DNA from 3 places in the Paenibacillus sp. V4I9 genome. Region 2 is predicted to be linked to each of the others. Evidence: riboswitches for the same ligand, from Rfam matches in the RefSeq annotation. Region 2 holds a riboswitch; each other region holds the start of a gene.
What was found. Region 2 has a riboswitch for cobalamin ahead of cobJ (precorrin-3B C(17)-methyltransferase). Riboswitches for the same ligand answer to the same signal wherever they lie in the genome.

Region 1: linked by a shared signal. The riboswitch ahead of QFZ81_RS28025 (ABC transporter substrate-binding protein) and the one ahead of cobJ (precorrin-3B C(17)-methyltransferase) in region 2 are both predicted to bind cobalamin.
Region 3: linked by a shared signal. The riboswitch ahead of QFZ81_RS06230 ((2Fe-2S) ferredoxin domain-containing protein) and the one ahead of cobJ (precorrin-3B C(17)-methyltransferase) in region 2 are both predicted to bind cobalamin.

What each region holds. Positions count from the first base shown of each region.
Region 1 covers NZ_JAUSZE010000001.1:6,072,235-6,082,675, reverse strand. Annotated here, with positions in the region: gene QFZ81_RS28070 (DUF350 domain-containing protein) at 1-223, shown strand, start outside; gene QFZ81_RS28065 (hypothetical protein) at 362-862, shown strand; gene QFZ81_RS28060 (MFS transporter) at 982-2,295, shown strand; gene cysK (cysteine synthase A) at 2,378-3,289, shown strand; gene QFZ81_RS28050 (hypothetical protein) at 3,458-3,754, shown strand; gene QFZ81_RS28045 (Lrp/AsnC family transcriptional regulator) at 3,933-4,424, shown strand; gene QFZ81_RS28040 (aminotransferase class I/II-fold pyridoxal phosphate-dependent enzyme) at 4,440-5,645, shown strand; gene QFZ81_RS28035 (aspartyl-phosphate phosphatase Spo0E family protein) at 5,714-5,980, shown strand; gene QFZ81_RS28030 (type 2 periplasmic-binding domain-containing protein) at 6,042-6,569, shown strand; cobalamin riboswitch at 6,602-6,755, shown strand; gene QFZ81_RS28025 (ABC transporter substrate-binding protein) at 6,909-7,925, shown strand; gene QFZ81_RS28020 (FecCD family ABC transporter permease) at 7,927-8,964, shown strand; gene QFZ81_RS28015 (ABC transporter ATP-binding protein) at 8,970-9,746, shown strand; gene cobT (nicotinate-nucleotide--dimethylbenzimidazole phosphoribosyltransferase) at 9,770-10,441, shown strand, end outside.
Region 2 covers NZ_JAUSZE010000001.1:4,537,656-4,548,096, forward strand. Annotated here, with positions in the region: gene cobI (precorrin-2 C(20)-methyltransferase) at 1-555, opposite strand, end outside; gene cbiE (precorrin-6y C5,15-methyltransferase (decarboxylating) subunit CbiE) at 548-1,783, opposite strand; gene QFZ81_RS21405 (cobalt-precorrin-5B (C(1))-methyltransferase) at 1,780-2,910, opposite strand; gene QFZ81_RS21410 (precorrin-8X methylmutase) at 2,916-3,566, opposite strand; gene cobK (precorrin-6A reductase) at 3,581-4,348, opposite strand; gene QFZ81_RS21420 (sirohydrochlorin chelatase) at 4,345-5,277, opposite strand; gene cobJ (precorrin-3B C(17)-methyltransferase) at 5,297-6,991, opposite strand; cobalamin riboswitch at 7,133-7,334, opposite strand; gene QFZ81_RS21430 (hypothetical protein) at 7,377-7,607, opposite strand; gene QFZ81_RS21435 (guanylate kinase) at 7,771-8,349, shown strand; gene QFZ81_RS21440 (hypothetical protein) at 8,416-8,841, opposite strand; gene QFZ81_RS21445 (SRPBCC family protein) at 8,920-9,396, opposite strand; partial or broken gene QFZ81_RS21450 (MBL fold metallo-hydrolase) at 9,405-10,360, opposite strand.
Region 3 covers NZ_JAUSZE010000001.1:1,275,201-1,285,641, forward strand. Annotated here, with positions in the region: gene QFZ81_RS06185 (MBL fold metallo-hydrolase) at 1-290, shown strand, start outside; gene QFZ81_RS06190 (phosphatidylglycerophosphatase A family protein) at 741-1,703, opposite strand; gene QFZ81_RS06195 (GerMN domain-containing protein) at 1,996-3,009, shown strand; gene rph (ribonuclease PH) at 3,207-3,965, shown strand; gene QFZ81_RS06205 (XTP/dITP diphosphatase) at 3,949-4,596, shown strand; gene asnB (asparagine synthase (glutamine-hydrolyzing)) at 4,650-6,494, opposite strand; gene QFZ81_RS06215 (hypothetical protein) at 6,672-7,028, shown strand; gene QFZ81_RS06220 (DUF4023 family protein) at 7,075-7,188, shown strand; gene QFZ81_RS06225 (hypothetical protein) at 7,354-7,485, shown strand; cobalamin riboswitch at 7,619-7,827, shown strand; gene QFZ81_RS06230 ((2Fe-2S) ferredoxin domain-containing protein) at 7,860-8,231, shown strand; gene QFZ81_RS06235 (ATP-binding cassette domain-containing protein) at 8,360-8,737, opposite strand; gene cbiQ (cobalt ECF transporter T component CbiQ) at 8,734-9,537, opposite strand; gene QFZ81_RS06245 (energy-coupling factor ABC transporter substrate-binding protein) at 9,534-9,818, opposite strand; partial or broken gene QFZ81_RS06250 (energy-coupling factor ABC transporter permease) at 9,872-10,441, opposite strand, start outside.

The DNA.
Region 1 (10,441 bases), 1.5 Mb from region 2:
TCTGTTCCGATTCGCTATCCTAAACAATGACACGATGATTCATTCCCTCATCTGGGCAGGGTACGGTTTCTTGCTTTTGCTGGTTGCCTACTTCATTTTTGAATTCTTGACGCCTTATTTCAAAATCGATGAAGAAATCAAAAAAGATAATCGCGCTGTAGGTTTCTTGTCCTTGACGCTTTCTGTCTCCCTTTCCTACGTGGTCGGAGCTTGTGTAACTTAGAATCATACATAATCTTGGAGGCATGAACAATGAAATACCTGTGGGGCACTTTGTTTGCCATTGCATTTGTATTTATGGCGGCAGGGGTTTATTATTTATTGAAATATGCATGAATGCATTAGGTTGGAGGATTACGTAATGAGTGCCAATGAGGAAATAGTTTGTCCCTGGTGCCAAACGGAGATTGTTTGGGATCCGGAAATTGGACCAGAAGATGAATGTCCACACTGTTTTAATGAACTGAACGATTATAGAAGCATTGATTTAAAGGTGAAACAAACAGGTCAACCGCTCCGCTTTGATGAACAAGAATATGCCGATTCAGATGAAGATTTATCATTGGCTTGGGATGATTCGGATGAACCTCTCGATAAATACGGAGAAAAAGTTCAGCATATTACTGACGAACAAGAAGAGGCACCCGAGTGCTCAAGCTGTCATGAACTGTTGTTGTTTGCAGGTACTGAGGTCACGAGTGGCTCCTCTTTCACGCCTGTTATTCCCAAAACTTTAGGAAGTGCTTTCCTAACAGGTCCCTTTACTTCGAATGTCTTTGTATGTCCGTCTTGCTTTAAGGTGGAGAAAATCTTATCTGATACAGATCGACTTCTTATGGTTGAACGTATTAAATCGGAGTAGCAGATGAAACCGAGTCCTTTATGGATTCGGTTTTTTTATATGTCAAGCCTCATATTTTCACTCGATTGGGGAAGCTTAACAAGAGTTATTTCGATCTATGGGGAAAGGTGAGGAGGAGTATGCAAAAGGATCAGAGTAAGCAGTTTGTTCAACCAAGTAGGGTAATAGATGCCACTAGAAGCAATTATTTTGAAGATCGTGGAAGTGGAGCTATCGAAGTTAAGGGTTCACAGAAGAAAGGCCAGCTAGATGCTCAGGCGATTCTTTTGCTCATTGTTCATACGTTGTTTGGCAGTGCAAATGCTTTGTCGGGAACTTTCGTTGGTGTGTATTTATGGAAGGCCAAAAATGACTACGCTTTAATCGGTTGGTTTACGTTAACGACGCATTTGACAATGGCGCTGACCTTCTGGTTAGCAGGAAAATGGGTGAAGGAACACAATAAAATGAACTGCTTACGGCTTGGCGTAGCAGTTTCCGCGGGCTTTTATATGCTGGTTTTGTGGCTTGGAGTAAACAGTTTTCACTATTTTGTTTGGTTAGGTATGGTCCAGGGAATATCAGCCGGCTTATTCTGGATTGCGTTTAACGTTGTGTATTTTGAGGTGACGGATCCTGATAATCGAGATCGGTTCAATGGTTGGGTGGGACTATTAGGTTCTGGCGCAGGAATAGTTGCACCATGGATCTCCGGTTTACTAATTGTTAGTTTGGGAGATGGCGCTGGATATCGGTTAATTTTTTCCATCTCATTAGGTATCTTTTTGCTAGGCGTGATTATCAGCTTCTTTTTGAAAAAACGGAAATTACAAGGTACCTACGAATGGTTGTTTCCTTTTCGTTGTTTAAGGCAAGCTGAAACACCCTGGAAGCGCGTTTGCTTAGCCTTGGTATTTCAAGGAGTTCGAGAAGGGGTCTTTGGCTTCATGATTGCACTCCTCGTCTACATAGCCACATCAAGTGAAGCGAGCTTAGGTAAATTTGTACTGATTACTTCTGCGGTATCCTTAGTGAGTTTCTGGGTGGCGGGACGATTTATTAAGCCGCATTTTCGTAGGATCAGTATGCTGATTGGCGCTGCTATGATCGTTGCCGTTATTATTCCTTTTTTCTGGAAAATGGGGTATAGCACTTTACTTATTTTCGGCATAGGAGCTTCGCTTTTCTATCCGATGTATTCGGTGCCTATGGTGTCGGCTGTATTTGATCTTATTGGTTCAAATGAAGCCAGTGCTAAACAGCGGGAGGAGTACATTGTGCTTCGTGAGCTTTCACTCAATGTGGGGCGTGTTTGCGGAGTGCTCTTATTCATTTGTGTCATTTCGTGGAGTAAGGCGCCGCTTGTGATAAACGTACTGTTATTGATCATTGGCAGCTCATCGCTGGTCAGCTGGTTCTTTATGAGGAAGCAGTTAGCAGTAATTAGACCTTGACATCTTTGGTACTTCCCGATAAAAATGTGGGTATAGATTGTTTGTTGGGAAGAGGAGGGGGTAACCCTTGACACATAAAAAAATGGTGAATAGTATCACAGAGCTGATTGGTGATACTCCGGCCGTACGAATTAATCGATTAGTAGGTCCGGATGATGCGGAGCTCTACGTGAAGCTTGAATACTTCAATCCAAGCGGCAGTGTTAAAGACCGCGCAGCGTTTAATTTAATCGAGCAGGCGGAGAAAGATGGACTGCTTCGTCCTGGCGCTACGATTATCGAGCCGACGAGCGGTAATACAGGCATTGGACTTGCCATGAATGCGGCAGCCAGAGGCTATAAAGCCATTCTAATCATGCCGGACAACATGACCAAAGAACGAATTAATCTGCTCAAGGCATACGGCGCAGAGGTCGTTCTCACTCCCGCCGCGCTGCGGATGCCGGGAGCGATTGAGAAAGCGAAGGAGCTGCGGGATCAGATACCTGGCAGCTATATCCCACAGCAGTTCGAGAATCCGGCGAATCCAAGCATTCATCGGACGACAACTGCTCCTGAAATTCTGGAGCAAATGGAAGGGCGTCTGGATGCATTCGTTGCTACCTCAGGTACGGGCGGAACGATCACCGGAACAGGCGAGGTGCTCCGGGCGAAGCTGCCGGATATTCAGATCTATGTGGTAGAGCCGAAGGGTTCACCGGTTCTGTCTGGAGGAAGCCCAGGTCCGCATAAACTCGTTGGTACGAGTCCAGGCTTCGTTCCTGCAATTCTGAACACAAGCATATACGATCAGATCGTACAGGTGACTGACGAAGATGCGATCCGAACCATGAAAGATCTGGCCAGCAAAGAAGGCATTCTTGTAGGACCTTCGGCTGGAGCCTCGGTGTGGACAGGTATGCAGGTTGCCCGTAAGTTAGGCGCGAGTAAGAGAGTGCTCTGTATTGCACCGGATACGGGCGAAAGATATTTGAGTATGGATATTTTTGATTAAACTCATGAATAAATTAGCAAATATAAGCGGCCCACCGGATCCAAAAGATTCGGATGGGCCGTTCTATATGTTTTCTTAATAAAAAAAATATTGAAGGTGTTGAATAAAAATACATAATTGAGTATAATTATAAGTGTGAGATGGTTTAAAGTGAAAGGTGGAAATACTGTGAAATTAGCCTATATTAACGCGCTTCCTGAAGAAGGTCAATTTCAGGAATTTATACAGACATATACAGAAGAATGCATAACATTTGGAGCTCAAGCGACTGTGAATTGGAACGATTTCCAATCGGAGCACGTTATCTCGGTTTATGATGAGAATAAACTTGTCGGAATCGGTTGTATGGCGGGAGAATGTCATGTCCATGTGCGTCCTACGTATGAGCATCGTGAAATTGAAACCATGATGAACAAATTGCTGCAGGCCGAATTGAAGGTTAGTTTGATTCACGGCCAATCCTGATGCTGGTAAGCAGAGGCTATTCGGAGATCCGAGTGGCCTTTTTCCTTTTTGTGGGGTGGAAATTTCGGTTATACAAAAATATTCCGCTCTAAAACAAGCTCAGTAATTGAATTAGGACAGCAATTCATTGTAAGATTAAAGGATGAACGAATCAGATTTCAGAAAGGTAGGTTTAACCATGGATGCTTTGAAGCTTAAAATTCTCGAACTACTGAAGGAAGATGCCCGCAGGAGTGCGGACTTGATCGCCACTATGCTAGGAACGGCGGAGGCCGAGGTGGCGCGAGCGATAAGCGAGATGGAAGCGGATAAGGTCATCGTCAAATACGCGACAGTAGTTAACTGGAGTAAAGTGGATGACGAAAAGGTTACCGCCCTAATTGAAGTGCAAATTACGCCGGAACGCGGACACGGGTTTGATGCTATCGCGGAACGGATCTATTTATATCCAGAAGTCAAATCGGTTTATCTCATGTCTGGCGCTTATGATTTACTTGTAGAAATTGAGGGAAGTTCCCTCAAACAAGTCGCTTCTTTCGTGTCCAACAAGCTCTCGCCGATCGATCGTGTACTTTCAACAAAGACGAATTTTATATTAAAAAAATACAAACAAGACGGCATTATATTCGAGGATCAGGAAGACGATCACCGAATGCTCGTTTCGCCGTAAAGAAGAGGGAACGCCATGATCAAAGATGAGATAACGATCCAGCAGAACAAGGTAAAATCGATGCAGGACTACCTCGCTCCTGCCGTACGTGAAATGAAGCCTTCAGGTATTCGGAAGTTTTTTGATTTAGTGAGTAACAGCAAGGAAGATATTATTTCTCTTGGTGTAGGGGAACCGGATTTCTCAACACCTTGGCATGTTCGTGAAGCAGCTGTGCATTCCTTGGAACGCGGTAGAACGAAATACACGCCAAACTCAGGTATACCTGAGCTTCGTGAAGCGATTGCCGATTACCTTCATACGTCTTTTAAAGTGAAATATGAGCCATCGAATGAAGTCCTTGTTACGGTTGGCGGCAGTGAAGCGATTGACTTAGCTCTCCGAGCTTTGATAACGCCTGGCGACGAGATTCTTATACCTGAACCTTGTTATATTTCGTATTCCCCAATCACGAGCATAAGCGGCGGCGTACCTGTTGGGATCGAGACCTTCGCGAGGGACCAGTTCAAGCTGACTGAGAAAGCACTTCGCGACGCGATTACGCCACGCTCCAAAATATTAATTCTCTGCTATCCTAGCAATCCAACAGGCGGTATTATGACCTATGAGGATTGGCTTCCGATTGCCAAAGTCATTGAAGAGAACGATCTTATTGTCATTTCCGATGAAATATATGCGGAGCTGACTTATGGTCAGAAGCACGTGAGCTTCGCTGCTATTCCAGGAATGAAAGACCGGACAATCTTAGTTAGCGGTTTCTCCAAAGCTTTTGCTATGACAGGCTGGCGGATGGGATATGCCTGCGGTCACCAGGAGCTGATTTCGGCGATGACCAAAATTCATCAATATACCGTGATGTGCGCACCAGTCATGGGTCAAGTTGCTGCTCACGAGGCGTTGACGAATGGTTTGGAAGAGAAAGATCGGATGATCGAGTCCTATAATCAGCGCAGACGTCTGATTGTAAAAGGGTTCCGAGATATTGGTCTTGAATGTCATGAGCCGCAAGGCGCTTTCTATGCATTTCCAAGTATTGTCGCTACAGGATTAACGTCAGAAGAGTTTGCGCAGCGACTATTATTTGAGTCAAAGGTTGCTGCCGTGCCTGGAGATGTGTTTGGTTTAGGTGGAGAAGGCTTCTTACGTTGTTCATATGCCTATAGTGTTTCTCAACTAAATGAAGCATTAGAGAGAATTGGAAATTTCATGAGAAAATTGTAATGTATAACGTAAATAAATATGTTCATTATTGATGAAAACTGGTATTCTTGTAGTAAGGAGGGATGAGCATGGCTTTTTTGGAATATCAACTATCAACCTATCAAAAACATTTTCAAATTCGTGAACAAGATTTCGGACAACGTTGGTTGACCAAGCGTGCGAAGAAGCAAAACTCCCTTACCTTACTAGAAGAAGAGATTCATTCTCTGCGACGCAGGTTAGAACAGATGGTTTTTGATGGGGAAGAAATGACATCTGATTCCGTCGTCGAATTAAGCACAATCCTAGACCAAAAAATAAATGAATATATGCATAATGGGAAAAAAAGTCGGTGAAAACCGACTTTTCTCGCGACTATCGATGGATTCAGATAACAAACGGAGGTACGCTCACAACATGAAAGTGAAATGGCTGTTGGTTATGATGGTGGGGCTTATGGTGATGCTTACGGGTTGCGGCGGGCCGAAGCCGGATGTATCTATATTTATAATGGGCTCTAATGGTTTTCCAAGTGAAGCGGGGGACAAGCTGGAGGCTTCTTTGAAATCCAAGGTGGGCGAGGTTCCTACAGTCAAAATCAATACATCACCTATATTCTCGATGGAAAAAATGATTGTAGAGCTGGCAGCAGGAGGCAACGGCATCTTCATTCTTGCCGAAGATCAATTCAAATCACTAAGTAATCAAGCGGGATTCGTTTCTTTGGATGATACCATCAAACCGGAAGACTATCCGGATGGCGTTATTCAAATAGCAGAAGAGGGCAAACCTGCTGAAAAGCATCTATATGGTATTCCTCTTACAGGAAACAAATGGATGAAAGAGCAAGGTTTTGAAGGAAAAGGCTTGGTGGCTTTTATTCCTCAAAATGCTCCGAAGTTGAATGAGTCGAAGCAAGTTCTCAAAGTAATTGCACAAAAGTAACAAGAAGTCTATAATCGACAAATAGATTGATAGTAAAATATGCAGCCATAGGTGCTGGTAAGCTCATTACGAAGAGATTGCCACTTAAAAGGGAAGCCCGGTTAAAGTCCGGCGCGGTCCCGCCACTGTAATCCAGGCATCAGTTGCCAGGAGAGCCAGGATACCTGCCCATGGTGCCGTTTACGACATCCTTCGAGGAAAAGGATCGCGTTAAATCAGGAAGCAACCTTAGGGGTTGCTGAGCGCCGCGATTTATCGTCCCCTTTGTTCCTTCGAGAACAAAGGGGCTTTTTTGTTAGGGTCAATCGAAATAAATTGTTTAGAGAGAGGGTTTGCCAGATGAAAAGTAATTCAGTAAAAAAAGCATTTATTCTTACAGTAGCGCTAGTAACAGCATTTAGTCTCGCAGCTTGCGGCAAAAAGGAAACGGAAATTTCTAATCCGTCTAAGCTTGGCGGGGAGGGGACGAAAGCTCCTGCTGCAACGACGGTAGCACCATCAACAGCAGCCAAAAAGACGGTCTATCCATTGAAAATAAAGGATGCTACGGGCAAGGAGTTTACCTTTGATAAAGCGCCTGAGCGTATTGCATCTGTGTCTCCGGCGGAGACTGAAGCCCTTTTTGCAATTGGGCTGGAGGCTAATATTGTTGGCGTATCTGATTTTGATGATTATCCAGAAGCGGCGAAAACGAAGCCGAAGCTTGGCAGCATAACGAAACCTAACCAAGAAGCGGTGATCGCATCTAACGCAAATGTTGTGTTTACTGGGGTTTCTATGAAATCCGATACGGTAGAAAAGCTGCGTGCTTTGAATATCAATGTGTTTAAAGTGGAGCCCAAAACGGTGGATGATGCCATTGCGAATATTCAAACATACGGAATTATTACGGATCATCAGGAGCAAGCGGAAAAAGTGGTTGCTAAGATGAAAGCGGACCGTCAAAAGGTTGTTAATGCAGTGAAAGACGTGAAGCAAGAGAACAAGAAAAAGGTATACATTGAATTTGCCCCGGGATGGACAGTTGGCAGCGGTGAATTTATGGATGAGCTTATCAAGCTATGTGGCGGGATTAACGTTGCAGGAGACGGAAAAGGCTGGTATCAAATCAGTGAAGAGAAAATTATTCAACAAAACCCAGGTGTGATTCTGTTCGCCAATGGCGTAGTTGATAGTAAGAGCAAGAAACCGCTAGAGGAAATTATCCGCACACGAAGCGGTTGGGATGCCATTGATGCCGTGAAAAATAAGCAGGTGATTGGCCTCGACCAGAACATGCTCAGTCGTCCGGGTCCAAGAATGACCGATGGGCTGCTTGAAATGGCGAAAGGCATTTATCCCGAACTGGTGAAATAAAATGAAAAGAAAATTAATGCTATGGGGAGGAGTAGGGGTCATACTCCTTCTTCTTTCTATTGTGGCGAGCTTGTCGCTGGGTACCGCTAATCTTCCGGTTCTGCAAATTGCCAGTATTCTCGCCAAGCATCTTCCTTGGCTGGGAGATCACATCGATGCCACCTGGCCGCAGTCGTCGGAACAAATTATCAATAAAGTGCGATTTCCCCGTGTATTACTCGGGATTCTTGTAGGGGCCTCACTTTCAATTGCAGGGGCAGCTTTTCAAGGTGTGCTGCGCAATCCACTTGCGGATCCTTATGCACTCGGTGTATCCTCGGGGGCTTCTGTAGGAGCCGCATTTTTAATCTATTTTGGGCTGCAAGTGGCGTGGTTTGGACAATGGTCGATTCCTATTGTTGCCTTCGTAACGGGACTTTTTTCTTTATTTCTGGTTCTTAAGCTTGCTCAGATCGAAGGGAAGCTGAAGATGGAGACCCTTATTTTATCAGGCGTGGTCATGCAGGCATTTCTAGGGGCAATCGTATCATTCATGGTGTCTATTTCCAATCAAGTCATTAATGAAATTATTTTCTGGCTAATGGGCAGCTTGGCAATGCGAGGTTGGTCGTATACATATATCATTTCACCCTATTTATTTATCGGTTTTGTCGTGCTGCTTAGCTATGCAAGGTCGTTAAATTTACTGGCTCTGGGTGAGCGGCAGGCGTCACATCTCGGTGTTAGTGTAGAGCGTACGAAGCTGATTGTACTTATTGTGGCTACATTCCTTACTGCCGCTGCGGTATCCGTTGCTGGTGTAATCGGCTTTGTCGGGCTCATCGTGCCACATTTAGTTCGATTATTGGTAGGGCCGGATTATCGCTTGATTATTCCATTGTCCGCAATTGGCGGCGGCATTTATGTCCTCTGGGCAGATACACTTGCCCGCACCCTGCTGAGTCCAACCGAAATTCCACTCGGAGTCATCACGGCATTTCTGGGTGCGCCATTTTTTGCTTATTTGCTCCATAAGGATAAGAAAACGTTAAGAGGTTGATCAAGATGATTAAAGTGGAGCACCTTTCCCGAAGCTTTAGTGAACAGCAAGTGTTGGAGGACATAAGCTTTGAAATTAAGCAGGGTGAATTTTTTGGCATTATTGGGCCAAACGGCAGCGGTAAGTCGACGTTACTCCGTCTAATATCAGGGATTGATCCTGTTAAAAACGGAAGTGTTGAACTCGATGGCCGGTTAGTATCCGCTTATTCACGGAAAGAACTGGCTAGATGGCTTGCTGTCCTTCAGCAGGATGCGCTGCCTCCAGTAGGCTTTACGGTCCGTGAAGTGGTGGAGATGGGCCGATATCCTTTTCAGAATTGGCTCGGTGAGGAGTCGGCTGATGCGGAAGGTTTAATTGAGGGTATTGTCCGGAAGCTGCACTTGGAACCGCTGATTGATCGAACAATCGAGCGCCTCAGCGGCGGTGAACGGCAGCGTGTCGCGCTTGCTAAAGTGATGGCGCAGCAGCCACGGCTGCTTATGCTGGATGAACCAACAACGTTCCTGGATATCGGATATCAAGTACAGATGATGGACTACATCAAGGAATGGCAGTGCGAATCCGAGTTGACGGTTGTAGCTGTCCTGCATGACTTGAATTTGGCTGCACAGTACTGCACGCGATTAATGGTTATACATAATGGCGAGCTAGCAGCGATAGGAACACCTGATGAAATCATTACCAGCGGATTAATCAGCGAAGTGTATGGAACTGAACCGATTGTCCTGCAGCACCCCGTTAACGATGCGCCGCAAATTTTATTACAGCCAGGAAAATAGTTGAGCTATAGGAGGACACAGTCATGGATAAGTTGCAAGCGATTATAGATAGCATTAAGCCTGTTCATCAAGATGTGGTGAACCAAGCGAATGAGCATTTGAATCAATTGACGAAACCGCAGGGAAGCCTAGGGAAACTGGAAGATATTGCGCGTCAGGTTGCCGGAATTACGGGCGAAGTGATGCCGGTTTTTGATAAAAAAGCGGTCATCGTAATGGCCGGGGATCACGGCGTATGTGAGGAAGGGATTAGTGCATATCCGGCGGAAGTAACGCCTCAAATGGTGCTTAATTTCCTATATGGCGGGGCTGCTGTCAACGTTCTTGCCAGACATGCCGGCGCTGAAGTTGTCTGTGTCGATATGGGGGTTAATGCTGACCTGGAGCATCCTAATCTCGTTTCTCGCAAAGTAAGGAAAGGGACGCGTAATATGGCGCGTGAAGCGGCATTAACGTTGGATGAGACTGTGCAGGCAATACAAGCTGGTGTAGAAGTTGTAGATGAGTTGGTGGAAAAGGGCTATCGACTCTTTGCTATGGGAGAGATGGGGATTGGCAATACAACGGCCAGCGCAGCGATTCTGTGCGCATTGACGGGCTTGGATGCCAGCCTGGCTGTTGGCCGGGGAACGGGCATTGATGATGACAAATGGCGGCATAAAGTGTCGGTTGTGAATAAGGCTTTGGTTGTTAAT
Region 2 (10,441 bases):
TATCACTTTAGCGACCTTGATGAACACGACACAATCATGTTCTTCAATGGCCTTGCGCATCTTGTCGTAGTCGTCCATCGCCGGGACGATAGCAATTTGCTCGTCACCATCCGCTAAGGGGACGCCCAAACGAGATGCAGACGCGTTAATCGAAGAAATCCCTGGAATGGAGACAGCCTTTACTTCGGGATGACGTTCGTTCATAAGACGCATCAAGTGAATGTAGGTGCTGTAAATCATCGGATCGCCTTCCGTCACAAAGGCAACATCTTTCCCTTGCACCAAATGTCCCCAAACACTTTCAACTGTCTTCGTCCACTGCATTTCAAGCGCTTCTTTATCCCTTGTCATTGGAAAAGTGAGCCCCATCATTTCTTTTTGCTCCGTATTCACGTACAGCTCTGTAATCGCTAGCGCATAGCTCTTGGCCCCACGCTTCTTTCTTGGGTAAGCGATCACCGGACATTCTTTTAACAATCGAAAAGCCTTGACCGTAATTAATTCCGGATCGCCTGGGCCAACACCCAAACCATATAGTGTACCGAGATTACTCATCGCCTGTTCCTCCCTCCATATCTGTCTGCTTGCGCTGCGCTGTGATGATGTAGATCGGATTCAGTGCGTCGAATCGTTTCATATGTAGGATAGGCTTGCTGCGCGATACTTGTACAAGCGATATCTGCGTTGTAAAACCAACCTTCTCAAACGTCTTATCAGCTTCGTATAACGTCTCTATCGTTGCTGCATTCAACACAATCCTGCCATTCGGCTTCAGTCTAGCTGCACATATTTCTAACAGCTCTTGCATCTCTCCACCGCTTCCGCCAATAAAGATGGCATCCGGATCAGCGAAAGCATCGAGACCTTTTGGTGCTCTGCCATGTACGGCCGTAAGATCAACACGAAATTTGGCGCTGTTTTCCAAGCAATTATGGAGATCGTCTTCGTTTTTCTCGATGGCAAATACAGCACCTTCACGAGCTACGCGTGCCGCCTCAATGGCTATGGAGCCTGTACAAGTTCCAATATCCCATACGACACTATCCACTTGTAAAGCTAATTGACTGATGCTTAATACGCGAATTTCTTTTTTCGTTATTAGCCCTTTATCCGGTTTGCGTTGGGCGAACTGATCATCTTCAATGCCAAGCGGCCAAACAGGACCTGGGGCTTGTTTTTTCAAAATAACCACATTGAGTGGTGAAAATGTTTCCGTGACCAGTTGGTCCAAATCGTACCAACCACAGCGTTCTTCGGCTCCGTCCAAATTCTCTGCCACAAAGGCACGATATTCGGTCATGCCAAAAGAAAGCAAATAAGCCGCAATCGCACTCGGTGAATTCGTTTCATCCGTGAGCAGGGCCACTTTGTCTTTCCCGTCTATTCGCTGCGCCAAGCCCTTGATACTCCGTCCATGGACGCTTGAGATATAAGCATCGTGCCAGCTTTCCCCCATCCGGGCAAAAGCCAGTTGAATCGAGCTAACAGCCGGGTAAATGTGTACACCTTCCAGCTTCTTCTCTACATAACCGCCAATCCCATAAAAGAGCGGGTCGCCAGAAGCCAAGATGACAATGGAACGTTCTTCTTTTTGAAGTTTACTCATGAGCTCAGGCAAGCTGCCTTTTATGACGATCCTCTCGCCCTTATATTCTGGAAAAAAGGCAAGATTACGCTCTCCGCCAACAAGCACTTCACTTTCATGAATCCATTTGATATATAAAGGGAGCAGGCTCCCTTGTCCGTTATCGCCGACACCAATCACTTTCACGCTTCTACTCATTCGTATGCACTCTCTCCATTCTCGCTTAGCTTCACCATCGCCGATTTCCCTAAGAGTTCAGCTTTCATCGAAATGATCACTGTTTCTATGAAATCAAACCCGTCTCTCGCAACCTCTTCTAGTCCAGCTAGGTTACAGCGCTCGCATAAACGCTCAAAATAACGTAAATTTCCTGTACCCGCCATTAAATCTCCAACCTGTGAGGCTGTGTTGGCACCCCTGATTTCTTCAACAAGCGCATCGGACGCTTCCGATTCGATCGCGACCTGTGCAAGAAACCCAAAATCAACCGGAGCACTCTTCGAATGCACCATCATCACACCCTGTGCCACCTTTGAGAATTTACCCATCATGCCGACCAAAGTCACCTTACGAATGCCTTGCCTTTGGGCTTGAATCAGGGCAAACCCGACGAAATCGCCCATCTCGATAAAAGCTTCCTCCGGAAGCTCGGGATACATGTTAATCCCGAATATTTCCGTCCGGCCGCCGGTCGAGAGCACCAGATGCTTGCAGCCGCATTTCACGGCTACGCGAATCGCTTGTGCGACACTGGCCTTGTAGGCCGCACTCGAGAACGGCACCACCGTGCCACGGGTGCCGAGAATCGAGATGCCGCCGAGGATGCCAAGACGCCCATTCAGCGTCTTCTTGGCGATTTCTTCGCCGGCGGGCACAGATACGAGCACGTCAACACCGTGCACGATCTCGTAATGGTCAAGCATTTCCTGCACGGTTTCGCGGATCATTTTCCGCGGGACCGGGTTGATCGCCGCTTGACCGATCTCGACGGGCAGGCCGGGCTTCGTCACGCGACCAACGCCTATGCCTCCATCGATGCCGACGCCAGGCTCGGCACGGAAGCTTACGCGCACGATGATCTCCGCACCGTGCGTCGCATCGGGATCATCGCCGCCGTCCTTGATGACGGCGGCTTCGCCCCACAGTTGCGTGTATTCGCAGCTGTGCAGGGCAAATTCAACCGTCTCCCCGATGGGGATACGGATATGTACGTGCGTTTGTGGCGCTTGCTCGATGAGCGCCACTAGTGCTGCTTTGGCTCCTGCGGTTGCGCAGGAGCCAGTGGTGTAGCCGTGGCGCAGTGGCTTGCCCGGTACTTCCTCCATAGGCGCTACTCCTTACGCGCCGCCATAATCGACAGCGCGTTGACTGCTGCCACGGCAACGGGACTGCCGCCCTTGCGGCCGATATTCGTGATGAACGGAATGTCCAGCTTGGCCAGTTCATCCTTCGATTCCGCTGCGGAAACGAATCCAACAGGAACACCGACGATGAGCCCCGGCTTCGCGATTCCTTCTTTGACGAGTCGAATCAACTCCAGCAGGGCTGTCGGTGCGTTCCCGATGGCATAAATAGCTCCATCCGCTTCCTTAATCGCTTTGCGAATTGAAATAATCGCCCGTGTCGTATTCAGACGCTTGGCTTCCTCCATGACATCCTTGTCCGAGATATACACTCTCACATCGCCGCCGAATTGCTCAATACGCGGTTTACTAATGCCGACTTGCACCATCTGAACATCGGCTACAACGATTTTACCAGCTCGAATGGCAGCAATGCCTGCTTCAATTGCTCTCGGGTGAAAGACAAGACTGCGTCCTAATTCAAAATCTGCTGAAGCATGAATTACACGCTGTACAACTGGATATTGCTCTGCAGTAAACGAATGTTCGCCTAATTCCTCTGTAATCATCTCAAAGCTTTTCTCTTCAATTTCCTGCGGTTGTACCGTTAATGGTTTAAAATCCGTATGAAAATCCATCCTATTTAACCCTCCTAATGAATGCTATCATTTACAAATTGTATAACACCTTGAAAGTCAGAATAGAGCGTCCCATATTCAAGTTCTGGTCTACCTATCACAATACTCGGAATACCCATTTCCAGTGCTGCTTCGAGCTTCTCATCCACGGCTCCGACTTTTCCGCTTTCTTTCGTTATCATTAAGGTAACTTTGTAATGGTCATAAAGTGCTTTATTTAACTCTTTGGAAAAAGGGCCCTGCATAGCCACAATATTTTTCTGTTCAATGCCCAATTCTTCGCATTTCTCCATATTATCTTGGCGCGGAAGCATCCGCGCAATAAGCCTCGTATCGGGAAGTCCAATCAGACGATCAGCAAAAATCTTCAACGTTTTGCTGCCGGTTGTCAGCATAATGCTGCCACGTTTCTCAGCCGCTAACTCTGCAGCCTGTTTATAATCATCAACCGTCGTGATAAGCGCCCCCTGCTCGATGGACAAGCTTTGACGTTCGAAACGAACATAAGGCACTGCTGCCATTTTAGCCGCCGCCATCGCATTCTTCGACGCTTCCTCAGCAAAAGGGTGGGTCGCATCAACTACTACGCGTAAGCCTTTTTCTTGAATTAGCTGGTTCATATCTTCCGCGGTCAGGCGACCTGTGAGTACCGGAAGCCCTTCCGCCTCCATGCTCTTCGCTGCACTTTCGGTCACAACTGTTGTGAGCACAGCATAACCTGCTGCGCGAATCCCTAACGCCAGCTCCCTAGCGTCACTCGTACCTGCAAGAACGAGAATCATCGTTTGTCACCTCTAGCATGGTCATGGTCATGGTCGTGGTCATGGTCGTGGTCGTGGTCGTGCTCGTGTTTGTGATCGTGATCATTATGGTGATGATCGTCATGATCATGATGGTGATGATGATCGATATGCTTCATCGCCTCTAGACGATATTGGCACATGTCGCAGTTCATCTTCACTTCATCCTGAAGCGCTTCCTGCGCGCGTCCAATCAGAATCTCTTGCAGCATCGGATGGAAGCCAAAATAAGGAGCCATCTGGAATTGTTTATCTGGATATGTTTCCCGATACCCTTGAACCATTTGGTCCATACGTTGAATCAAAACGCCTGTGAACAGGAAATACGGCAAAATGATAACCTTTTTTGCGCCGAGCAGCAAACAGCGCTCAATCCCAGCATCCATCAGAGGTGCTGTAACTCCGATAAAGGCTGTTTCCACCCATTTCACCTGAAGCCTCTCCCAGAATAAGCGAGAGATTTTAAACAGATCACTATTCGCATCTGCATCACTGCTTCCACGTCCAACTATAAGTAAAGCTGTTTCACCTAAGTCCTCTTTCACTTGAACTCCGAGATCTTCTACCCTGGAGGATAAAATATCCAGAATTTGTTCGTGTACCCCAATAGGTCTACCGTATGTAAATTTCACCAATGGATATTTAAATTTCGCATCATCAACAGCAGACGGGATATGAATTTTCGCATGCCCAGCTGCAAATAAAATAATAGGAATGACCACAATATGAGTTGCCCCTAGTTCTACACAGCGATCAATTCCTTGCATGATCGTTGGTTGAACAAATTCTAGGAAACATGTCTCCACAATTTGCTCTTGCATCTTACTCGCTATTTCTGAAACAAAGAGGCGAACTTCCTCATTCCCGCCTTCTTCCCGACTCCCATGACCTACAAATAAAACAGCATTCATCCTTTATTTCCCCCTAATTCTAATCGCCGCAAATGGCATTTTCGATGACGATACCTACCATTTCTTGATGGCGGTAACCTTCAATTTCTTTGACACGCTTGAAAAATTTATGAAACCGTTCGTTCGGATGTCCTTCTTTTTGGTATCGTTCCACGATCCTGCCAACTAATTCAACAAGCTCCGCAGGTTCAATTCCTTCTGCAACAGGCTGAGCCGCATGTGCATTTCGACCTACTGTTTTTCCGCCAAGAAATAGATCAAATTTCTCTTTGCGGTAGACGATGCCGATATCTTGCTGAACAGCCCCATAACAAGCCATTCCACACCCGTTGAAGCCAATTTTCAACTCTTTAGGTACTTCTAGATTGCCAATTCGATGATGGATTGCTTCCGCATAAGGAATAGATTCACCTTTTTCCAAATTACAAAAATCGCATGCTTTGATTTGGGCAACATCACCAATCGGTGATAATAATAAACCAAGTGCACTTAGTTCGGATGTAATCTGGTTAGGGTTATTGGTTTGCACACGAACAATCAGTTGATGATGTGGCGAATATTCAATATCTCCACGATCTCCAACAATCTCGCCTAACGCACACAGTTGGGCTGCTGTTAATTTTTTATTCGCGATACCGGGGCTTACTGCAAACTCAAAGATAGATTGGGTCGCAGTCAGCTTATTGTCAAATTCAAAAGGCACCTCTTCATTCCCTTTGGATACTAGCTGCAAGGCTTCCATTGCAAGCTGTAAGGAGTTACTAGGTGACAAATTCGGCGATGACTTCAGCTGGGAAGGTTCTTTAATTTCAGTAACCTCATCCTCCAAGAGTTCATCTTCTTCATCGAACTCCTCCATGGATTCATCCCAATCCTGCTCATCAAATTGTTCCAAAGCCCAGGGCTCTGCCTCGGATTTCAACCTTTGATGTGGCTTGAGCGGTTGTGTTTCAGCACCTAATGTGTATTTCCGTTGATAACCGCGTGGTGTAATCATGAGTCCGTCATACAGCTTGGTTGCGGAATTACCAATAATAATTGTCGTTAACATGCCAATATCATGATTCAGCATATCAGCAAGCGTCGTCACAACAACATGTTGACGATCTCGATACGCACTTTTGACAATCCCAACAGGCGTTAAAGGAGAACGATACTTAAGAAGGATACGCTGAGTCTCAACAATCTGTCTGGTCCGTCTACCACTTCGCGGGTTATAGAGAGCAATGACGAAATCAGCCATCCCTGCTGCCTCAACCCGCTTCGCAATCAGCTCCCATGGCGTAAGATGATCACTTAAGCTGATGGTGCATGAATCATGCATAATTGGAGCACCTAGCAGAGATCCAGCCGAATGAACAGCTGAAATGCCAGGAATCACTTCCACTTGAACGCCTTCCTCACGCGTCCAGCCTTGTTCCATCAATACCTCATAGACAAGACCGGCCATTCCATACACACCGGCGTCTCCACTGGAAATAACGGCAACTTTCTTCCCCTGCTTCGCTTGCCGCACAGCCTCTTGCGCACGACTCACTTCTTCCGTCATGCCTGTTCGAACTACTTGCTGATCGGTTAATAGACCTGCTATAAGATCCACATAGGTGTTATATCCGATGATAACTTCACTTTCCCCAATTGCTTCCCGTGCACGCTTCGTAATATGTTCAAAACTCCCCGGTCCAAAGCCGATAATGAGCAGTTTTCCTGACAATTTGTATCACCCTTCCCCGTAATTACACAAACAAAAAAAGCATCCCTAACATAAGTCATGTTAGAAATGCTTGGTAAATTACTACAGTTAACAAAACCAGAAGTAACCGCTCTCTAACACTCCCTAATTCCTCGTAGGGTTATTGTGTTGTTGAATTAGGCAGGTCTCCTGACTTCATCATCCCCTTGCGCCTTCCCAGGTTGTTACCCAGTGGCATGTTGCAAGGAGTTACCGTAATAAACGGCGATTTTCACAGTGGCGGGTCCGTGCCGGTATTTCACCGGTCTTCCCTTTTAACCATACATCCGAATGGAAATATGGCACCTAATTCCAATGATATGCAATTACGATCATCCTACCATCTATTGATAGGGTTGTCACGTATTTATTCATAGATGGCTTGATAGAGTCCTTCCATCAAACTCTGGTAACTGCTTGGATTATAGGTCATTTCTGCAAAAGAAACTTGAATGACCTTATTGATCGTTTTAACGATAAAAAAACTATCCTCCCCACGCTCCGGGTCAATATAGGTATAGCACTCTAAGTGATTGCTTCCCGTTTTTTGACGTAAAAATTCCGTTGCTTCCGCACTTAAATTCGCATATTTAGGCATAGTTAGGTTCCTTTCCATTTAAACGAAGTGATGCTATCTATTATAGCGTATTTTTACCCTTTGATTCCTATTAAACGAGAAAGTATTTCTTTAATTTTCAGAATTTTCGTACTATAATGAATCTATCAAGATATCGCTTTCATTATATGAAGGAGGAATTGATATGAGCAGTCATGAAACGAATGGATTGGTGTTTGTCTTTACTGGCACTAGCGGTTCTGGTCGTAAAACAATTGCCCATCACATTGCCAAAGAGCTTGGTTTCTCATCTGTCGTCTCCTACACAACTCGAACACCTAGACCCAAAGAAATCAACGGGAAGGATTATAACTTCATCTCACGCAAAGTGTTCATCGATTGTGACATTGCAGGTGAATTTTTTCAAACTGTTGAAATTGACGGGAATTTCTATGGTATTAAGAAAGCGGACATCGATGAAGCGCTTCGCAAAGACGGACTTATCTATGTCATTGTGAATCGTTATGCAGCTAACCGTTTCAAGTATACATTTGGAGAAAGAGCTATCCGCTTGTTCATCTATGTCAACAAACAAACGATCATGGAACGCATGCTTGCTCGTAACACGCCAACAGACGTCATAGACCACTACATGAACCACTACATAGAGGAAGTCTCCTACCGCAAGGATTGTGAACATGTTTTTGAGAATATGAATTTACAAGAAACGATCGACAAAGTGAAGGCAACCATGCTCGCCTATATGCCAACTACAACCAGTTAAGTGTGCTATTAACGCCAAGAGACCCGGTGATCGACATCACCGAGTCTCTTTTTTACGATCCAACATTCATTTTAATGGGGCTTTTTTCCTCTTCAAGGCCAAGAATCCGCCTAATAGTGAGACCGGCACGATGACAACAAAGCCAATCAACTCATACCATAACGGAATGCTATGATTGGTTAACATGGAATCAAATCCGATTGCAGCGCCGATGACACCAATAATGGCCGAATTGAAATATTCGGCACGCTTCGCAACCTTAGCGGCGATGAATCCGCCAAGAAACGACCAGAACAATCCAATTACCAGAAGCAAAAGTAATAGGCCTACATTCGAATATATAACACTTACATCCTGCTCATCCACTGGGCGATTAGCAAAATAGATACCGCCAATTAACGAAGTCGATATCAAAGTCCCCAAGTTATCAACCGCTATACCAAGCAGTACACCCAGAAAATGAAATTTTCGTTCACTTTTTTGTTCAACCATAGATTCTTCTTCTCTCCTGATCACTTCGATCTACCAGCCTTATCCATAATACCATGTGGGAGTCTTAGTATCCAGTTCTTACCTAGCAGACCTGATAGACTGGGCTATCTCTTCAGCAACCTTCTTCACATAGTTATTACGCTTTTCAAGAAACTGAGTCATATATTTTGCTAAAAACAAGTGATCAACAAGCTTCCCCAATCCTCCAAAAGGTGAGGTGTAATCGAACGTATCCACCATCAAAGTGCCTTGCTCTACAGTTACAAACTCATGTGTATGACGAAATCGCTTGAATGCCCCTCTTACCATTTCATCTACAAAGTAATGCGGCTTATCCATCTCAGTAATCTGGGCAGTCAATTGCTGCTTAATACCTAAATGATAAGCTTCCCAAGTCACTGTTTCTCCACGCTCAATCAGCCCCTGTGTCCTACCTGTTATCGCTCTCTCCTTCGTATGGGAGGTTGATTCCGCATGGATATCTATACTTCTTGCCAAATCAAAACACACCTCGATAGGTGCATGAATAAGTAACTTCTGTCGTATAGTTGGCATTGACTCCTCTACTTCCACCAAGTGTCTATCGGATAATCTGCGGCATTCACGATGACAGTTTGACCTATTTTTGGTGTGACAATTGACACTTTGTTAGCATGTGCTGCCCTTGTGGCACGCTCTACCGGTTCTGTCCAGTCATGTAAAGCCAGCGTGAATGCTCCCCAATGTATCGGAATTATCAGCTTCCCTTTCACATCCAAATGGGCTTGGACTGTTTCTTCCGGCATCATATGAATATCAGACCAGCGATCATCGTATTGTCCGCACTCCATCAGAGTAAGATCGAACGGACCATATTTAAGCCCAATTTCTTTGAAATGGGAGGAATACCCACTATCACCACTGAAGAAGATGCTGGACTGCTTTCCTTTGATCACCCACGAACACCATAAGGTAGCACCACGATCCGTCATACTTCCCCCGAAAAGTGTGTAGCTGGCGTACAAGCCAACGTTAAACCTTCAAACGTAAACTCATCCCACCAGTCATACTCTTCGATCTTCTCAGGCTGCACACCCCATCTGATCAGATGACCGCCAACCCCAAGCGGGACAAAAAACTTGTTCACTTTATGCTTAATCTTCATGATTGATCCATAATCCAAATGATCATAATGGTCATGTGACAAAATAACGGCATCAATCACGGGCAGCTGCGCAATTTCAAAAGGCAATCCACCGCTATACCTTCCCTTCCCGAACCATGGAAACGGCGAAGGAGCTTTCCCGAACATGGGATCTAATAAAAGGGCTTTTCCATCGATCGTTAGTAAGGAAGCCGAATGACCAAACCAAGTCACTTTCGTTTCCAGATCCTTGGTCAAATTGGGGGTTTCCATCTCTAATTGCGTCTTTGGACGTCGATTCGGACTGCTTTTCGCAAAATCGAGCAAGATCCCCATTGTATTCCTCAAGCCCATATTCATCATGGTAGGAACAGGGTTTTCGAATTTCCCATTCAAATACTGAGAGGATCGCGAGAAAGACTGTGCCTTCTCCTTCGAGGGTCTCCGTCCGAAAACAGGGTAAACATTCACAAAAAG
Region 3 (10,441 bases), 3.3 Mb from region 2:
AGATGGCTTACCCGGGGCACCGGGAGCCATGGTCCGGCTTTGGCGCACGCGCAGAGGAGCTTGTGCGCCATCATCATGAGCGGCTTGCGCTCATGGAGGGGCAGCTAAGCGCGCCGCTTAGCGCTTATGAGGTGTGCCGGGCGACGTTCGGCGACCGGCTGAGCATACATCAGATGAGGTTCGCGCTGTCGGAGACGATCGCTCACCTCATCCTGTTAGAAGTAGAAGGCCGGATCCAGCAGGTAGACCCAACCGCGGAGCTCATTCAATATATCGCGATATCGAAGTAGCAGCCGAAAAGCCTCCAACCACAGATTTAGTGGTTGGAGGCTTTATTACTTTCAGGGGAAGTGCATCGTCCAGTCCACTACATTTTGGGGAACTAGCATCCGTTATATTTGGAGAAACGCACGTATTTCTATTCTAGCGGAACCAGAATCCGCTATTTTTAGGAAATTCTACGTATCTCGATGGCTAACGGAACTAGAGGACGCTATTTCCAAGAAAATTAGGCTGTTCGGATGAAAAACAGTGAATTAGCGAATCCTCGTTCCTCTTACTCATAAAAATAGGCGTTTTACGGCAAATAAGGCTTTCACGTTCCGTTAATAGAGTTCCGACTAACACTAGTCAGTATCCTTGGCTATTGCTGAAGCCCGTCGCTCGATTCCTTACAAAACTAAATTCAATTCTCCCAACAACTCACCACTCTACGGCAACTCTTCAATAAAGCATTTTACTCACTTCAAAGGCTTACTATAGGTAGGAATATTATTATGCGCCAAACGGCCACAGGCGGCAGCTACGATTCCACATACCATATCATCGATAAATGTATTGCATTTTCCCTCGGAATGATCGCTATCGAGGTCTTTAATAATCCCGATTTTCTCTTTGTCAAGGTATCCGAAATTCGTGAGTGCAATGGTCCCATACATGAGTGGGACAGCTGTTGCTATACTTTCATCAACCCCAAAAAGCCCTTCGTCTTGTCCGACAATATGATTATATTGGGGGTTGAATTCTCCTGCTTCGACGGCTGTATCAATTTTGATCGCCAATTGAAGGGCGTGGAACGTTTGTTGTTTTCGTAATACGGCAAGCACATGCTCTTCACAAAGGCTGCGCTCCATATCCGGATTGTAGGGGCGTTGAAGCTGATCCAGAATATCCACCATATCCTCCAAAGCCACGCCTCTCGACTCGAACAGAGCCAGGTTACGCGCTGTATAGTCCTCTTTCACATTTTCAGAAATGATTGAACTTGCAGTTGATGCAACAATGGCACAGATCCCTTTGGAAATAAAAGATTTAGGACGTTTGGTCGGAAAGAAGAAACGGAATTTACAATCCATAAATCCAAAAAGAGAAATCGCCCCGCTGCCATATAGTCCGCAGATGGACATAGCAATGGTGCGATGAACATTATAGGCTGGGTCCTTCATGCTAGCTAGAAGCTCGGAATCATGTTTGACCTTCTTTTGGAGCTCCATGAGCGTGGACATAACGTTATAGGTTTCTGTTTTACTTAATACACCAAGTAGAGTCGTTGTGATCGTTTCATAGGGAATTTTCTTAATTCCTTTGATTTCGACGAGTAAGCGAGCAACGGCTTCTTCGATGACGGCTTGGGAATAGTGACTAAAAACCTCTTCACGGAATTCGTTGAAAATGTTTGCTTTTTCTTTAAGGAATGTTCTCATTGAAGCGCCTCCAAATTAAGTCAATTCTTTATTTTTGAGTATAGCATATCTTTAAAAGATGCCGAAGGAAGTTAACTCCCAAGATTTTACTTGTTGCTATGTCCAACAGGCGCAGGGTTTAAATCCAGGTGCATGACTTTTTTTCAAATTGGGACAAAAAGTAGTTATAAATCGGACAAAGCCTCGTATACATAATAATACGAAAAAGCAGTGTACAGGCCATGCAAAGAAAATACAGGGCAGATGCTTCTTGAGCAAGCTTCTGCAAAAACTTGGAGGAGGAAATAAGCTAATGAAACATCAACATTGGATTCGTTCAGCCGCTATCGCGGGGGTAATTGCCTTGCTGACCACGGGATGTTCGGTTCTGGGCACTGGGAAGAAAAGTGACATCGATGCACCTCCGACAACGGGTGCGGAAGCTGACGCGAAGACGACATCAGCAGCCGTTACGATCGATATGATCGAAGACAATTCATCACAGATGACGGTATATGTAAAAGATGCAAAAGGCTTCGTAGCTCCACTTAGTCTTGGATTACCAAAGACGGTGTCTGTCGCCAAAACGACTCTCGAGTACATGGTGGACGGAGGACCAGTTGCAAGTTTGCTTCCATCTGGTTTCCAAGCTCTGTTGCCTAAAGGTACGAAAGTCGTAAGCTTGAATGTTACTTCAGACAAGCGTGCCATTGTTGATTTCTCTAAGGAGTTCCTCAATTATGATGGGCCGAATGAGAGAAAGATTTTGGAGGCTATCACTTGGAACCTGACGAGCTTCCCAACCGTAGAGAAAGTGCAGCTGCGTGTAGATGGGAAAGATCTGAAGGAGATGCCGAAAGGGAAGACACCGCTGGATACTCCTCTTGCACGCTCTATGGGGATCAACATTGAGAAGGCTGAGGACGCTGAATTTGGTCAATCCACACCGGTTACACTCTATTTCTTGAATCAAAATGATCAAAATTACAAATATTATGTACCTGTTACAAGGCTCGTCAAAAGGACGGATGATGTCGCGAAAGCGGTTGTCGAACAGTTGATCAAAGGGCCTGATCAGAAGAAGGGTCTGGCTGCTGTTCTGAATGCTACAACGGAAGTGAAGAGCATTAAGCCGGCGGATGGCGTTATAACGGTTGACTTCTCCAATAAATTCCTTGGTGCCGATCAGAAGGCATCCGCTGAGGCTATGCAGTCCGTTATTCTTTCATTGACCGAGAATACAAGCTTTAAACAAGTCCAAATTAAAGTGGATGGAGCTGTGAAGCCTGTAACTAAAACAGCTCATATTAATCCGGCTAAGCTTTAAGAAGCTTGCCCGGTTCTAACGACCTCTATGCAAAAACGCTGTCTTCAACAAGGCGCTTGCATAGGGGTTTTCTCAGCATTATAATCAATGTTCCGCATCATTGTTTTTGGCTTGGGATGCTTTTCGCTGGCTACTTTGTTACAATGGGGCGTAGGAACAAAGCTTCTGATGGAAGCAACAGGAGGAGAACAACATTTATGAGAATTGGCGGAAGAACGAATCAAGAACTGCGACCTATGAAAATAACCCCTCATTATATAAAACACGCGGAAGGCTCGGTGCTTATTGAGGTCGGGGATACCAAAGTGATTTGTACAGCGACGATTGAAGAGCGCGTCCCACCTTTTATGAAGGGTCAAGGGAAAGGATGGGTTACAGCCGAATATTCAATGCTGCCTCGTGCTACGCAGGTTAGAAATCAGCGTGAAGCTGCCAAAGGTAAGCTTGGTGGACGTACGATGGAGATTCAGCGTCTTATTGGCCGTGCGCTTCGTTCCGTGGTGAATTTGGAAGCATTAGGCGAAAGATCCATCACACTGGATTGCGACGTTATTCAAGCGGATGGCGGTACTCGTACTACGTCAATTACCGGCGCTTTTGTTGCTATGGCATTTGCCATCGATAAGCTGGCGACTGACAAAAAATTAGCTAAATTCCCGATTAACGACTTTCTGGCTTCTGTGAGTGTTGGTGTTATTGGCCAAACACCACGGCTGGATCTGAATTATGAAGAAGATTCACATGCTAAAGTAGATATGAATGTCGTGATGACGGGGCAGGGGCAATTCGTAGAAATCCAAGGAACGGGCGAGGATGCTCCTTTTTCCCGTAAGGAACTCGATGAATTGCTCGCTCTTGCTGAAACAGGCATCCATACGATGATTGAAGAGCAGTCCAAAGTATTAGGCCCGATCGCTGATCGCATTCGAGGTGTACATCATGCTGCTACAAAGTAATTTCGTCGTCATTGCGACGCGTAACGAAGGAAAAGTAAAAGAGTTTGAAAAGCTTTTTGGAGCAAAAGGCTACAAAGTTCGCTGCTTAACGGATTACACGGATCTTCCGGAAATCGTGGAGAGCGGAACGACGTTTGCAGAAAATGCACGGATTAAAGCACAGATTATTTCGGCACACCTCCATGTGCCGGTTCTTGCCGATGATTCAGGTTTGTGTGTGGCGGTTTTGAACGGTGAACCGGGTGTTTATTCAGCCAGGTACGCTGGAGAGAATGCTACGGATGCAGACAATAATGCTAAGCTGCTGCAAGCATTGAGCGAGGTAGGTTCAGTAGACGGATTGCCTGCCGACGCAGAGCACCCCAAGCTTCTTAGTGAAGCTTCCTTTGTCTGTGCGCTTACCCTCATCGATCCTGTAGCGAATGAAGTGATTGAAGCGGAGGACTCTTGCCGTGGTTACATCATTGGCGAAGAACGTGGCGAAAGCGGCTTCGGCTATGATCCGTTATTTTATATCCCTGCTCTTGGGAGAACGATGGCTGAATTAACGATGGAAGAGAAGAATGAGATGAGCCATCGAGCCAAAGCTTTGCGCATGTTTTTGGATAGACTTCCTGATCAGAACGGCTAATTTCATGAAGAAACCTGCTTCCACTTCATCGGTGGGTAGCAGGCTTTTTTGATTTATCGGATGGAAATTTTATAGGAACGTAACCAAGTATCTACTTGCGCCAAATAGGCGAATAGTTGAGGACCTGTCATCAACTGACCAAACCATGGGAGATCGAAATCATTCGTCTCTGAGCTGGCGAGTGCACGGATTTTTTTAACATCAATGAAGGGGAGCAAGGGTGAGCTGGGGTCATCTAGAATTTCCAACACCCATTTTCTCACAGCTGCCAAGTAATTAGGATTGTGTGTCTTTGGATAAGGACTTTTCTTGCGAGTTAGCACATCCTCAGGAAGAACACCTTTGAGCGCTTTGCGCAAAATGCCTTTCTCCCGATCACCCGATGTTTTGATTTCCCAGGGAATATTCCAAACATACTCGACAAGACGGTGATCGCAGAAAGGGACGCGAACTTCAAGTCCGACGGCCATACTCATACGATCCTTTCGATCCAGAAGTGTAGGCATGAACCGAGTAATGTTTAAGTAAGACATTTCTCGCATACGGTTTTGCTGCTGTGTTTCCCCAGCTAACCGCGGCACTTCGCTGAGTGCTTGCTGATATCGATTGTTGACATACTCGACTGGTTTGATCCAATCCACAAGATCGGGAGCCAGCAGGTCGATGCGATTGTTCAGTTTTAAAGACCAAGGGAACGTACCCGCAGCCAAAGCTTCTTCGTTGTGGAACCAAGGATATCCACCGAATATTTCGTCAGCTGCTTCCCCGGAAATGGCAACCGTCGCTTCTTTTTTGATCTCACGGCAAAATAAATAAAGAGACCCATCAACATCAGCCATCCCTGGCGTATCACGGGCAAATACCGCTGTTTTCAGAGATTCCACAAGCTCGGGTGTGTCGAATTCAATATAGTGATGCTCAGTTCCTAGATGCTCTGTCATCCGTTTAATCCAAGGTGCATCTGAATTTGGCTGAAATATGTTTGCTTTAAAATGTTTGTCATTATCTTTGTAATCAACGGAAAAAGTATGCAGAGCGCCTTGCCCGCTTTCCTTGTAATGAGCAGAGGCAAGTGCAGTAAGCGCACTAGAATCAAGACCACCCGATAGAAGAGTACAAATGGGTACATCAGACACAAGTTGGCGCTGGGATGTATCTCTGAGCAGTTGTTGAACTTGTAATGCAGTAGCAGCGATATCGTCGGAGTGCTGGTGGCTTTCGAGCTTCCAGTACGTACGAATGGATAAGCCGTTGCGGTCAAATACAGCGCATTGTCCTGGTTTGAGTTCTGACATATTGCGATAAATCCCTTGACCAGGTGTGCGAGCCGGACCTACTGCGAAGATTTCAGCCAAGCCTTCCGCACCAACCTCTGCTTGGAAGTCGGGGTGCGCGAGTATGGCCTTCGGCTCAGAGCCGAATAGAAGCACACTATTTTGATGAGAATAAAAAAGCGGCTTTACGCCAAGCCGATCTCTGACCAAATAAAGAGATTGTTCTTGATCATTCCAGGCCGCGAAAGCGAAAATGCCATTAAGTCGATCTACACAAGCTCTCCCCCACTCAATAAAGGCAACAAGCAGCACCTCTGTATCACAGGTCGTGCGGAAATGATGTCCACGAAGTTCGAGCTCCTTTTTGAGTTCAGGTGCGTTATAGAGTTCGCCATTATATACGATCGTATACGTGTAGTCTCCTTGTTTCCGTACCATAGGCTGAGCGCCGTTTTCCGGATCCATTACACTAAGACGTCGATGGCCGAGGGCACAATGCTGTGAAATCCAAGTACCAGAAGCATCAGGTCCACGCAAATGGAGCGTTTCCGTCATATTTTCTAGAATGGACGGGTACCCGGTCAAGTCTTTCCGCCAATCTATCCAACCCGTTATTCCGCACATAGACGTTCCTTCCTTTCCTTATAAAGAGAGCATGATGATAAAAGGTATGCAAACTCAAGGTATATAATGTCTGTCCAGAAGTGGATGGGCGCAGTCGCTGGACGGATTTTGTGTTTTGTTGACAGGCCTGATACAATAAACCCAATTCTTACTTACTAAATGACAAAGGTGATGACAATGAAAAAGAAACACTCCAAAGCACAAATTGATTATCTGGCCTCAAGAGAGCATTTTCTGCAAATTAGTAACCAAGCGGATAAACGAATTGCGGAATTAAAAGAGGAAGGTAAAGAAGTTGGGCAAGCAGAAATGGAAGAAATTATTGAGCGTGTAGGCTTGCATCGTGCTTACAATGAACTTACCCAAGCTGAGAATGTCTTAATTAACTGGACACAAACGGCTATCAAAACCGAACCGGAATTTATTCAAAACCGCACTAATTTTGAGGAATTGTACGAAAAAGTCAAAACAGATGCAGAAGCAAGAGGCGCGATTCTTAATCTTGCCATGCGTTTAAATTTAGAGCTTGTGTGACATTCTAAAGAGGTAGTGCCATTCTTTCTTCAGGAGGCGAATGCTCATGGATAGTCATTTCATTAGCAAGCTGCACGACAAGCAGAAGAAAGCCGCGAAGAATTTGAGGACCCAAGGTGACGGTCAGCCAGGCAGTAATTTGCCGCACAAGAAGCACTAAAGTCTAATGGCACCATCAAGAGCCTGTAAGGAGATCTCCTTACAGGCTTTTGCTTTTCCTTCGTCCTTCGGCTTTAATGGGTATTTTAAACAGCATATTTGATACGATATTTCTCCATACTAATCAAGTGATCATTATTTCAATTTACAGGAGGATTAATCCATTATGGGCAAAAAGAAAAGTATGGACCAGCGGACTCAAAGCACAATCGATCATTCGAAGCAATCTTCTCGCATACAGGCCAATCTGGATTCAACAGAGCCTGGACATCACCAACCGAATCGTCCTTCCGTTTAAATGAGTGATTTGAATTCGTAAATACAGCATTCGATGAAGCCCCTGCCATTTGGTAGGGCTTTTTCCTTGTTTGTAAGTAGACTATGAGGTAAGATGAGATTTAAGTTTAAAAGATTTAAATAAACTTGGACACAATTTCATATTCGAAATAGGTGCTTACGTTCCGCTTTCCAAGCGCAGGGTAAGCTTAAAAGGGAAGATCGGTTAGAAGCCGACGCGGTCCCGCCACTGTAACAGAGGAGTCAACGTCTCTATCTCTATGCCACTGATCGACCGATTGGGAAGGCTGACGTTTGATGAAGATCCTGAAGCCAGGAGACCTGCCTATTTCAGCAGCACAGTTATATGCCTACGGGAGATAGGGAGGTGTTCTTATGAGTACGTGGGATCTATCAACAGTCCAACATCATGTACTTATCTGTAACGGGGGATCTTGCCTGAAAAATTCAGGAGATGAAACAACACTAGCCATCCGAGATGAAATTTCGAAGAACGGAGCCGAGCATCTTATACATACAACTCGGACTAGATGTAATGGCCGCTGTCAGGACGCAGGTGTTGTTACGGTGTATCCGCAAGGGATTTGGTACAAGGAAATGACACCAGAGACTGGGAGAAGGCTTGTTAGAGAGCATTTACTAGAGGGGAAACCACTCCAGGAACATATGATTTATAGCTTTGAGGAACGTTTTGTGCCAACCGGCATAGGAAATAAGGGCATTAGCCGCATACAAAGTAATAAATAATTATCATACATACCGTCCTAATACCAAAAACCCCATCCAAACTGGATGGGGTTTTAACTTTATTGTAGAGTCGTTGATTATCATTTATGCAAAAGATGACTAACGTGATACCACGACTATGTATACGGTCAAGTTGCTTCTGCTCGGCGAGTAATCTCAGGCTTAGGAATGGCAGCATTCCGCAGACCGTAGGTGACATCCTCATAAGGAGTATTCAGAATGATCTGCTGTTCCAAATCTTGAAAGACAAGTCCAATGTCTTGACGTAATTGTTTAAGTTCTTTGCGAGTGTAAGTCAAAGGTTCGTTCTCGCATAAAACTTGACCCGATGAAGGTGAATGAATGCCAATAGCATGAAGAAATAAAGTTGATTTTCCAGAACAGTTATGACCACAAATGGCCGTTAATTTTCCCTCGGGGATGCGGAGCTTTAACTTGTTCAAAGCTATAGTCTGTGAAGCGGGATAGCTGAAACTCACTTCTAAGGTTTCTAAAATCGTGCTCATCGGATACTCCTCCAATTCCAACGCAGCCAAATTTCGAGCAGCAGCAGCGTGAACCCTACATAACTTTCCAATTTATATCGAAAAGGTACAGGATTAGCTCGGTAAGGCGCCATGTGAATGTCATCCGTAAAACCTCGGGAGACAAGGCCATTTGACAATGATTTATACCGCTGCATCGTTTTGATAAACATTTGAACAATAATAATGGCTGTATCCTTTAGTCTATTTTGGAAACCGGTTTGACCGCCTCTTGATTGCTGAGCTACATACATGTTATTAGCAATTTCAAATAGGATGAACAGAAACCGATAGATGATAAGCATAATTTCCAGAACCAGCTTGGGAACACGAACTTTTTGTAAGACTTGCAGCAATTCGGAAAAAGGAGTGCTGAACATTATTAAGGACACGCAGCTTAGGCTCGCTATAATACGAACGAATAATTTGCCAATTAGCAAAAGACCTGTTGAAGTAACGGACAACTTCCAGTCCATGAATGCAAAAGCCGCCACCACATGAATATCCGGCAAGGCTTGCAGAGGACGGATCTCTACGACTAATGCGGGTACACTACTTACAAAAAAAAGACATGCAGCACCGATGATCGTTACATAATATTTGAATGGAACACGAGCGTAGCCTACCGTCCATATGGCCATCCATATAGCGATCACTATCTGGACGGCTGGATGCGTTAGATATGAAAACAACAGCATAGTAACTGCAAAACCGCACTTCCACATCGGTGATAGGGGGCGTAAGGCATTTTTATAGGAGAGTGAATTGATCCGTTTCATCATTGGTTTTTGGATTTAGATGCTTTCCCTTTGAAAAAGCCAAAGGCATACCCAATGAAGCCAACCCCGATGGCAGCTTGTAAGGCGAACAGCATACTTTCCGTCTCAGCTGGGAGCTCAAATAAAGAAGAGAACAATGGCGTATAGGAAGACTCAATACTTTGGATCAATTGTTCAGCGGCATCATCCGATCCACCAAATTCGCCTTTTGCGAAAATAAGGGGTAAGACTGCCAATAGTACAACGGCAATTAGCATCAGGGTATTCACGGTACGAGTTTTCATTGCTCAGAAGCTCCTTTCATTTTATGTTGTAGAATGGATAGCTCTTTAGGGCTTTAAGATTGTAACCAATTCCATATTAATACGGTTAAAATGCCTTCGCTAATGGCAAGAGGGATTTGCGTAATGGCAAAAATGCCGCCGAATTTCAAGAAGGATGCTATAAATCCACCTTGTTCAGCGGGGAATGCAAGAGCTAATTGGACAGAAGTAACAATGTATGTGGATAAGTCGGCAAGAGATGCCGCCAAAAATATCGACCATTTTTGTTTGCCGGTTGTTTTCATCACGGACTTATATATGAAGTAACCAACTACTGGACCGGAGAGGGCCATTGAGAAAGCATTTGCCCCGAGAGTCGTAAGTCCTCCATGAGCAAGTAAAACTGCTTGAAATAACAAACAATCGATCCTAAGACGCTCATAGGGAGCGGTCCGAACATTACAGCTCCTAAACCTGTACCTGTTGGGTGAGAACTGCTTCCGGTTACAGAAGGGATCTTCAATGCTGAAAGTACGAAGGTGAATGCACCAGCAAGGCCGAGCATAATTTTGAGCTCTGGATGTTCCTTCGTAATTTTGATAAGTGCTCGGACACCTAGAAAGAAGAACGGAAGGAAGGCTGCC